3 regions of the Shewanella sp. 11B5 genome follow, and region 1 is predicted to be linked to each of the others. Evidence: predicted binding sites of a transcription regulator. Region 1 holds the regulator's gene; each other region holds the start of a gene.
What was found. Region 1 encodes ArgR, which controls arginine synthesis, uptake and breakdown. Its sites were predicted from a motif close to ANTGAATANNTATTCANT; they were not measured.

Region 1 (3,292 bases):
AGCATGAAGTTGGCTGTTTGAACCTAACAACTCATCATCAACATGAGCACGCTCTAGCTGCACAATAGCAGCAACATCGGTTAATAACGCCTTACGGATAATAAATGACAATGATTATTCCTTTGACCCTGAATTGGGAGATTGTTTCTTAGCCCATTCTATCACTAGCGCAACAGGCAGCGGAGACATAATTAATGTTCCCACGCCAATGAGTAACGCAATGACCAACATTCCACTGACTTGTTGACCTATATCACTTTGCCAATATAAGCCGATGCCCACCAGCAACATAATTAAACCGACGAAATGCAACACTTTAACTAATTTGATCATTTGCGACTCTTTGATACGTTAAATAATGTTCATTAATCCAAAACATTAGAATTATTTACGCTCTTATTCACACTCAAGTAGTAGAATAACGGCAATTTTTTCGTATATGGAACTCTCTCAACATGATAAAGCATATTCTCGGCGCCACTGTTATATTTTTAGGCCTTAGTGCTTGTCAAAGCCATACTCAAATTGTCTCAAATGAACAATTAATTGGTACTTGGCATGTAGAAGTCGTCCTCGACACACCTACCATTAATAATAGCCCAGCAACTTTAGTGTTTGCTCCAAACGGTGAATTAACAGGTAATAATAGTTGTAATCAATTTTTTGGTCGTTACATCCAACAAGGTCATCTGCTTCAACTTGCGCCATCAGGTTCAACCATGAAAGCCTGCATTGATAGTTTAATCACCCAAGAAGCCGAACTGATGCAAGCGATTTCATTGGTACAACAAGTTGATTTCTCTAAAGGAAAACTCAATCTATTGTCTTTAAATGGTGATACGCTATTAGTGCTGACAAAACAATCGTTACCCGTATCCTAAAGCTTATGGTTCAGATGAGTCGCCGGATGAGTTATTAGTGTCAGTTTAAAGTTCCACTACAAAATGAATTTTTATTCAATAAATCTGATTCTTTCTTGACTTAATAAGTCAATCTATTCAAAATGTGCTAGATTTTTGAATAACAACTATAAGATGAATTATCACTATGCCAGCGACAAGAAATCAGGATGAGCTCGTACGAACTTTTAAAGCGATTCTCAAAGAAGAACGTTTTGGAAGCCAAAGCGAGATTGTTAATGCGCTTCAAGCCGAAGGATTCGGTAATATTAATCAATCTAAAGTATCACGCATGCTCAGCAAATTTGGTGCTGTTCGCACTCGCAATGCTAAGCAAGAGATGGTGTATTGCCTCCCTGCCGAGCTAGGTGTACCTACTGCAGGTAGCCCAGTTAAAAATTTAGTACTGGATGTTGATCATAACCAAGCCATGATCGTGGTCAGAACTAGCCCAGGTGCAGCGCAATTAATCGCCCGTTTGCTCGATTCAATAGGCAAACCAGAAGGGATATTAGGTACTATTGCTGGTGATGACACAATTTTCATCTGTCCAGCAAGTATTAAAACGATTGATGAGACATTAGAAACAGTTAGATCTTTATTCAACTATAGTGAATAAAAACTCATTAAAATAAAAAAGCAATGCCATGGCATTGCTTTTTTATTGCCTAAAACGGGCTTTTACGCATCGTCAAATTGAGTTAAAAAATCCAATGATGGCACAAAGAAAGACGACCCTGTCAGCGCTTTAGTAAACAACATCAAATGATCATGATTCCCATGACCATCACCGTGCACCATACTGCGCAGCATTTGTTCGAAGTGATCAGGTGTACGGCATACTGAAATAAACATCAAACCTTGTTCTCTAATCGAACCATATGGCATGCTTTGACGTAAAATTTCTAATGAGTTACCGTGTGGATCTTTTAAGTTAACTCGTTTTGTGTGGCTGGTTAATGGTTTATCTTCTGATTCATACTCAATATCATCAACTTTGGTACGACCAAAAATATCTTCTTGTTTTTTAAGCGGTAAACGATGCCACTTACTTAAGTTATGCATGTATTTTTGAACATGAACATAACTACCTGAGACAAATTCTTCATCTTCATCACCGACAAGCGCAACTTGTTGACGATGGCGTCCTTTAGGGTTTTCTGTACCATCAACAAAACCAGTTAAGTCACGGCTGTCCATAAAGCGAAAGCCGCGTTCTTCATCGACTAACTCGACCAAATCTTCAAACATTTGGTTAATTTCATTGGCGACGAGGTGCAAAATATCATAGCGATCACAACGGATATGAATAAACAAATCATATTCCATTGCTGGTGCATCACGGTTACCTTCACTCATGGCAGGAAAAGGTTTTAATAATGCTGGGCGAGCTTCTGGATAAAAGGTATCCCAAAAATTAGCCCCAATCCCCACAAAGCCATTAAAAGCACTGTCGGCATATTGATCCGTGAGTTCATAAATATATTGGGCTACATTAGCAATAGATGGGCGTAACTGATCTTCAACACCGTCGTTGGCATTAAACATCAAGTACACACTGTGTAAATTCCCTTCTGCGCAAATCCCTAACTGTTCACGAGGCATAACTTGGTTACCCATATTAACTTCATCCACCTTAATACTATATTTCGGCCTAAACGGTGATAATTTAACGCTTTGATACGACTAGAGAACGATTAACATCTCTCATCAGTTAAGCTGATCATTAGCTTAACTTAATCAAATGTAAATTACTTGAAGTGTACTCACATTTAGCCAGCTTGTAATATCTATTGTACTCATATTCGTGCAGATAACAGCTTGACCATTCATTGCAATTATTGACTAGCTCACTAAAGTTAGAGATCAAAAAATAAAACCTAACCAGCTATTTAGCTTATTTTGCCCCGAACTAAGATTAAGATGACAGCATTGATAGTTAATTAAAAATCACCAGTGGATGCGCTGTAATATTTATATCCACTCGTTGACCTGCCATTAATGTTGTTAATTGGCTACTAACATTCAAAATATCAGCGCCAATTTGGACTTGATAATGGCATAACGTACCAAGAAAATGCCTTTCTACAATGCACCCTCGGCCATTGATGCTAGGATGTAATTCAATTTGCTGTGGTCTCAATAATAATTGCCCTTGGCTGCCAATAGGCAAAGACAATGCTTCTGTGCTGCTAAGATCGCCCAAGGAATAGTGCACTTGATGGCTGGAGGTAACCGTAACAGGTAAGTAATTACCCGCCCCTAAAAAATCGGCAACGTAGCGATCAGTTGGTGCACTATATAAGGTTTCGGCTTTACCATGTTGAATAATGGCGCCATCTTTAAATAAAGCCAGTTTATCTGCAAACACAAATGCTTCATCTTTACTGTGA
Region 2 (3,292 bases), on a different contig from region 1:
TGGCCCATTAATGCAATTACAGGCAGTGTCACTAAGGTTCGTAGAATGAAGATAACGAATAGCTCAAAAAAGTTAACCGGGATTTTACTACCAATTAAAAGAGCACCTACTTCACTCATATAAATAAGCTGAGTAACTGATAATGCCGCAATAACAAAGCGGGTCAAATCAGATTCTATAGAGCTGGCCAAAATCGATGGAATAAACATATCGGCAAATCCCACCACAATCGTTTTCGAGGCTTCGGTAGCTTCTGGAATATGCAGCAGTTCCAATAGCGGAATAAATGGCATACCTAAGTAATTAAAAATAGGTGTATGTTCAGCCAACACTAATGCGACGGTACCAATAGCCATAACAACAGGGATCACCCCGAATATCATATCGACAACGTTTTTAATTCCTTCAGTTAGCACATGCTTAATGCCACCAGCAGAAGATGCCCGTTGCATTGCTTGTTCAAATCCCCACGAAAATACGCCATGACTGGCTGGGATTGTTTCGTCATCTTCATGGCGAGGAGTATCATCGATATACAGATCTTTCTTCCATGATAATGGCGGTAGTTTAGGGACTATGATTGCGGCAATAAACCCTGCTAAACACACAGTCAGATAAAATGGCACAAATAAGTGCTCAAGTTTGACTTGTGATATCACCACTAAGCTAAAGGTTATTGACACGGCAGAAAAGGTTGTGCCAATAACAGCAGCTTCACGTGCAGTATAGAAACGAGTTTCGTATTGTTTGGTGGTCATTAAAATGCCCACACTACCATCACCTAACCAAGATGCCATACAGTCAATAGCACTGCGACCAGGTAAATTGAATATTGGACGCATAACTTTGGTTAATAACGTGCCAAAAAATTCTAATAAACCAAAATTGAGCAATAACGGTAATAACATGCCAGCAAAAATAAATACTGAAAATAGTACTGGTACTAAATCATTCAGAACCAAGCCACCGGTTGCAGATGAAATAATCGCTTCGGGTCCCACTTGCCAATAAACCATGACGATAAAGATTGCGCCTAGAATTCGCACCGCTAACCAAAATAAATTTACTTTCAGCAGTGTGCGTAAAAAAATACTTTTACGAACGAATTTAGGATTAATGAGTTGAGTGAGTAATGAGGCCAATGCCATTAGTACCACTATGCAGGTCATAATAAGCTGAATCGAACTGCCCATTTGGCTTTGCAATGCTTTTGAGATGATTGCAATCGGAATGGTAATCGAACCTTCGACATTGATAGGCGTCATAAACAGTAGCAAGCCAATCAGTGACGGAATAATAAAGGTGAGAATTGTTTTAATGCTATGTTTTTTATGTGTCACGTTAAATACACCTTACTTATGTGTTCTAAGTTGGCCAGCTGTGCTACCCAACTGTTTATTATGGACCGAAATTGAATGTCCATTCAGTTGTTTTTTTTGGGTAGGCAAGGTTACCCCCTTATTTGCAGTATGTAAAATGATAACTTAACCGAATAGATATTAGTTAAATGTGAGTAGATATTTACTTTAAGAAAGTGTCGGAGTATATCGTTAAAATCTAATTTAATCAGTTGGTTAATATTTTGTTGCGGAAGTGTGCTCTCTTTGGCTTTGGCACTTTTTTATGGTTTGTATGCCATTAATAAACATGGATATGATTACGGTTCATGACCACTTTTATTAATGGCTATCAAATAGCGTTTGTAACGTTATCCCGCTGGAGTATTTGGCTCAAGGGAATAGTCCATGCCCGGTAACCCTAACCAATAGCCATTGCAATGATGATTGATAATCGATGCCTGTTTATTGTCGTTAAACTGTTTTGTGATTAGCGCCTTACTATTAAATGGATCCTCTGTTATTTGCGCTAATACATGAGCAAGTTCTGAACCCATGGCTACATCGGTTAATTTATTGGGTGATATACGCCAATAATCAATTCCCATGTCTATCATTTGTGGAATTTGGTTAATCAGGTTTACCTGCGCCGCAGATTGAGTTTGAATGCCATTTAAGCGGAGTAAGGGTTGTGACTCTTGAGTTTGAGCCAGTAAGCCTTTGCTATGGCGTTGGCAAATAGTTTGACACTTATCTTTTGGCAATTGGTAATGTTTTGCGGTAAAACAGCGTGCAGAATGTGCTAAAGGCAAATAGCCGTGACCGAGCACCTCTATTTCAAAAGCGGGTTTATCACCCTGGTTGATGACGGTGTTTAACCACTTCTGTGATAATTCACAAGGCATGACAAAACGATACATCCCTTTTTGGTGCAATAAATCAAGGCTGGTCCGATTATAATTATTGATTGTTGGCCCACACACAAAGGGGACTTTCGCTTGGTGCGCATAATGTACCGCAGCCATGTCATTAGCTTCAATACTGAAATCACCATTATCAATAGCTCGTTTCAGTTCATTAAGTTCAGATTGCGCCTCTATCAAAGCCATGGTTGATAACACCACGTGTTTGCCATGAGACTTAAGCATATTGGCGAGATCTAGATAGTCGTTAAACTTCAGTTCGCGGCGACGGCTGCATACGGTTTCACCTAAATAAACGGTATCGATGTTACTCAATGCTACTTGCTGATAAAAGTGTTCAACGTCAGATTTTGACCAGCAGTAACTAATTGGAGCGAGAGATATTTTCATTGTAAAACCTTATTGCCATTGACGCTCATAAGCGCCCAATGTAGTGATTTGTCCTTCGGATACTTTTGCTAACGCTTGCGACCATTGTGGTTGCTCGCAAAAAGACTCGGGGCTGGCTAAATAAGTGTCGATAGCGCTACGCCAAACGTGGGTGACTTGGCTGACGTAAGCAGGGCTTCGCTGACGTCCTTCTATTTTAAGTGATTTAATTCCCGCTTGGGCGAGCTCGGGTAACAAGCTTAAGGTGTTTAAACTGGTAGGTGACTCCAATAAATACTTTGCATCATGATCGTATTCGGCAACATAACGGCCTTTACAGACCACCGGATAACCCAGTTGTTGGTTAGCTTCAGCTTTATCGATTAATACATTATTGAGTCGGGTCAATTTATCGCTGCCAGAATCTTGCCAACGCACATGGTTAGCAGGTGAGCACGAACCGCCTGTATTAGGAGATTGTCCTGTTACATATGACGATAAATGGCAGCGTCCTTCAGCCATGATGCATAAACTACCAAAAGCAAATACTTCAAGCTCAACAGGGCTCACTTTAGCTAAGTCTCGAACCTGTTTAATGGACAATACTCGTGGCAATACAGCTCGTTCAATATTAAAAGCTTGTTGATAAAATGATAGAGCCCC
Region 3 (3,292 bases), on a different contig from region 1:
ACCATTTCTACATCAATGCGCCTTGAATTAAAAAACCTGAGAGACTCTGAACTGATCAGATATTTCATGAGATTGGTATAAGCAATTCGAACTCTATTTTTGAAAAAGACAACAATTTGTCATTGGTGCTGTGCTTGCTGATTCGGTGTTGTTCTTATTATTAAGAGTCGACTTAATGCGTTTAATGACATCGCCACATTGAATATAAGGGACATTCATGGGAATTAAAGATTGGCCACAAGGAGAAGGGCCGCGAGAAAAGTTATTGCTCAAAGGTGCAGGACATCTTTCGGATGCAGAATTGCTCGCGGTGATATTACGTAATGGTCTGGCAGGGCAAAATGCAGTGGATTTAGCCCGAAACATGATTAATCAGTTTGGTGGTTTGCGCAGTTTACTGAGTGCCTCTAAAAGCCAAGTATGTAAATTAGCCGGTGTTGGGCCGGTAAAATACGCTCAATTACAGGCTGCTGCGGAAATTTCTAAGCGAATTGCCCATGAAAATCTACAAAGAGGGCAAATTTTGACAAATCCTGATTTAACTCGAGACTATTTAATGAGACAATTGGCAGACCGATCCTATGAAGTGTTCGCCTTACTATTGTTGGATACCCAACATAGAGTCATTCAATTTGTAGAATTATTTCGTGGCACTATCGATTCTGCTTCTGTTTATCCTCGCGAGGTTGTAAGCCTTGTTTTGGAGAAAAAAGCGGCAGCGGTAATTGTGTGTCACAATCACCCGTCTGGCATTGCAGAGCCAAGTCAGGCTGATCGGCGAATAACTGAGCGAATAAAAAATGCATTGGCAACCATCGATGTTTCTTTGTTAGATCATATGGTTGTAGGTGATCAGGAGATAGTCTCCTTTGCCGAGCGTGGGTGGATTGTATAAACACTGCTTGATCTTCTATGGTCAATCGTGTATAAAATGCGCCCTCTTTGTGCCTCGGGCGACGGCCATACGAGGCACATTAATGCTCGAGCGTTAAAAATTTGTTTTGGAGAAGATTGACATGTCAAGAGTATGCCAAGTAACTGGCAAGAAGCCAATGGTTGGTAACAACCGTTCGCACGCAAAAAATTCGACTCGTCGTCGTTTTTTACCTAACCTACAAAACCACCGTTTTTGGTTAGAAGAAGAAAAGCGTTTCGTGCAATTACGTGTATCTACTAAAGGTATCCGTATTATCGACAAGAAAGGTATTGAAGTGATTGTTAAAGAACTTCGTGCCCGTGGCGAGAAGGTATAATAGAAAATGGCTAAATCTAAAGGTAATCGTGAGAAGATCAAATTAGTATCTAGTGCTAAAACTGGTCACTTCTACACTACTGAAAAGAACAAGCGTAACATGCCTGAAAAAATGGAAATCAAGAAATTTGATCCAGTCATTCGTCAGCACGTTATGTACAAAGAAGCTAAAATCAAGTAATTGATTTTTGATTCTTAAAAAAGCCCCTTCATTGGGGCTTTTTTTATGCCTGTTTGAAAATAGTCTATACTGAATCGAACGATTAACGGATGAGTTATGACGTGTATTTAATTGCTCAATTTAGGTTATGCAGTAGCTGTTTACGTCATGAAGTACATCGCTAGTGTGATGATATTTTATTGAGGTCCCTACATTGTTATAGCGCAATTATGTTGAAATTTTGCTAAACAGATGTGATGCAAATATCATAATTAAATGCGTAAAGTATTATTAACAGCTAAAACAAGCTAACTTTTTGGCTGTAATGCTTTTTTCATAAAATATTGAGACACTGTGTTTTACTTAAAGTGAAATAAAATGCTTTAAAAGTGAATTAAAATGCAATACCATTCTTTTTTGATACAGCAAACTGTTATGTGGCATTTATTGTCATCGTCATTAATGAACATCAAACTTATACCGAGGTGAATTTGCCCGTGAGAACCACTGAATTAGTTGATGGATTTCGTCATTCTGCGCCCTATGTTAATGCTCATAGAGGTAAAACTTTTGTCGTTATGTTGGGTGGAGAAGCATTAGCGCACCCACAATTCCGCGGTATTTTAAATGATGTGGCTTTGTTGCACTCACTTGGGATTGAGGTGGTGTTAGTTTATGGAGCAAGACCACAGATTGATGCTGGTCTAAAAGCGGCTGGAATTGAACCGGCATATCACAATGGTATTCGTATTACCGATGATGAAACCCTGAAAATTATCAAGCAGGTTGCCGGTGCTACTCAATTTGATATTACTGCTAGGTTGTCGATGAGCTTAGGCAATACGCCGATGCAAAACGCGCAAATAAACTTGGTGAGTGGTAATTTTGTTATTGCACAACCATTAGGTGTAGATGACGGTGTCGATTTTTGTTTAAGTGGCAAGGTGCGCCGTATTGATGCGCAAGGCTTACGTCGTCAATTAGATAATAACGGTATTGTATTAATGGGGCCCATTGCCGCTTCTGTTACAGGTGAAAGCTTTAACCTGACAGCTGAAGAAGTTGCGACCCAAGTAGCGATAAAGCTAAAGGCCGATAAGATTATTGGTTTTAGCGATACTAACGGCCTTATCGGTAAAAATGGTGAAGTCATTGCCGAGTTGATGCCGGACGACATCGAAGAAATGCTTAAGACAATGGCTGTTGACGACCATACTTCAGTTGGGACTGTTGCTTTCTTAAAAGCCAGTATTGAAGCGTGCCGACGAGGTGTACCTCGTTGTCACTTAGTCAGTTATTTAGAAGACGGTGCATTGCTGCAAGAGTTATTCTCACGCGAAGGGATTGGTACCCAAATTGTTACCCAAAGCGCCGAACGTTTACGTAGAGCAACCATTAGCGATATAGGCGGTATTTTAAACCTTATTCGCCCATTGGAAGAACAAGGCATTTTGGTGCGTCGCTCACGCGAGCAATTGGAGATGGAAATTGAACAGTTTATGCTGGTTGAGCGCGACAACTTAGTGATTGGTTGTGCAGCTTTGTATCCGTTTGAAGAAGACAATGCGGGTGAGTTTGCGTGTTTAGTGGTTCATCCGGATTATCGCGATGCAGATCGTGGCAGCATTTTGCTTAATAACATTATCGGCCAAGCTCGCGTGCGGGGTTATTCACGTCTATTTGCGTTAACGACACGTAGTATCCATTGGTTTTTAGAGCATGGGTTTAATATTGTTGATGTTGAAGAGCTGCCGAATAAGAAAAAACAGCTGTATAACTATCAGCGTCGTTCAAAAATTCTTGCGTTAGATTTGTAGAAGTAACAAGACAGTTAATACATAAAAAAAGCCGGATGAGTATAAAATCATCCGGCTTTTTTG

Region 2: CXF78_RS02950 (YjiH family protein) is a predicted target of ArgR. The motif match lies at 1,509-1,526, and genes of this name have one in related genera.
Region 3: argA (amino-acid N-acetyltransferase) is a predicted target of ArgR. The motif match lies at 1,801-1,818, and genes of this name have one in related genera.

The regions. Positions count from the first base shown of each region.
Region 1 is NZ_PJAP01000289.1:1,116-4,407, reverse strand. Features, by position in the region: gene CXF78_RS05510 (GNAT family N-acetyltransferase) at 1-111, opposite strand, end outside; gene CXF78_RS05505 (hypothetical protein) at 115-333, opposite strand; gene CXF78_RS05500 (META domain-containing protein) at 456-881, shown strand; gene argR (transcriptional regulator ArgR) at 1,048-1,518, shown strand; gene CXF78_RS05490 (Dyp-type peroxidase) at 1,581-2,519, opposite strand; gene CXF78_RS05485 (ABC transporter ATP-binding protein) at 2,839-3,292, opposite strand, start outside.
Region 2 is NZ_PJAP01000243.1:1,656-4,947, reverse strand. Features, by position in the region: gene CXF78_RS02950 (YjiH family protein) at 1-1,265, opposite strand, end outside; gene CXF78_RS02945 (U32 family peptidase) at 1,709-2,650, opposite strand; gene CXF78_RS02940 (ubiquinone anaerobic biosynthesis protein UbiU) at 2,660-3,292, opposite strand, start outside.
Region 3 is NZ_PJAP01000305.1:2,575-5,866, forward strand. Features, by position in the region: gene radC (RadC family protein) at 218-895, shown strand; gene rpmB (50S ribosomal protein L28) at 1,017-1,253, shown strand; gene rpmG (50S ribosomal protein L33) at 1,260-1,433, shown strand; gene argA (amino-acid N-acetyltransferase) at 1,910-3,229, shown strand.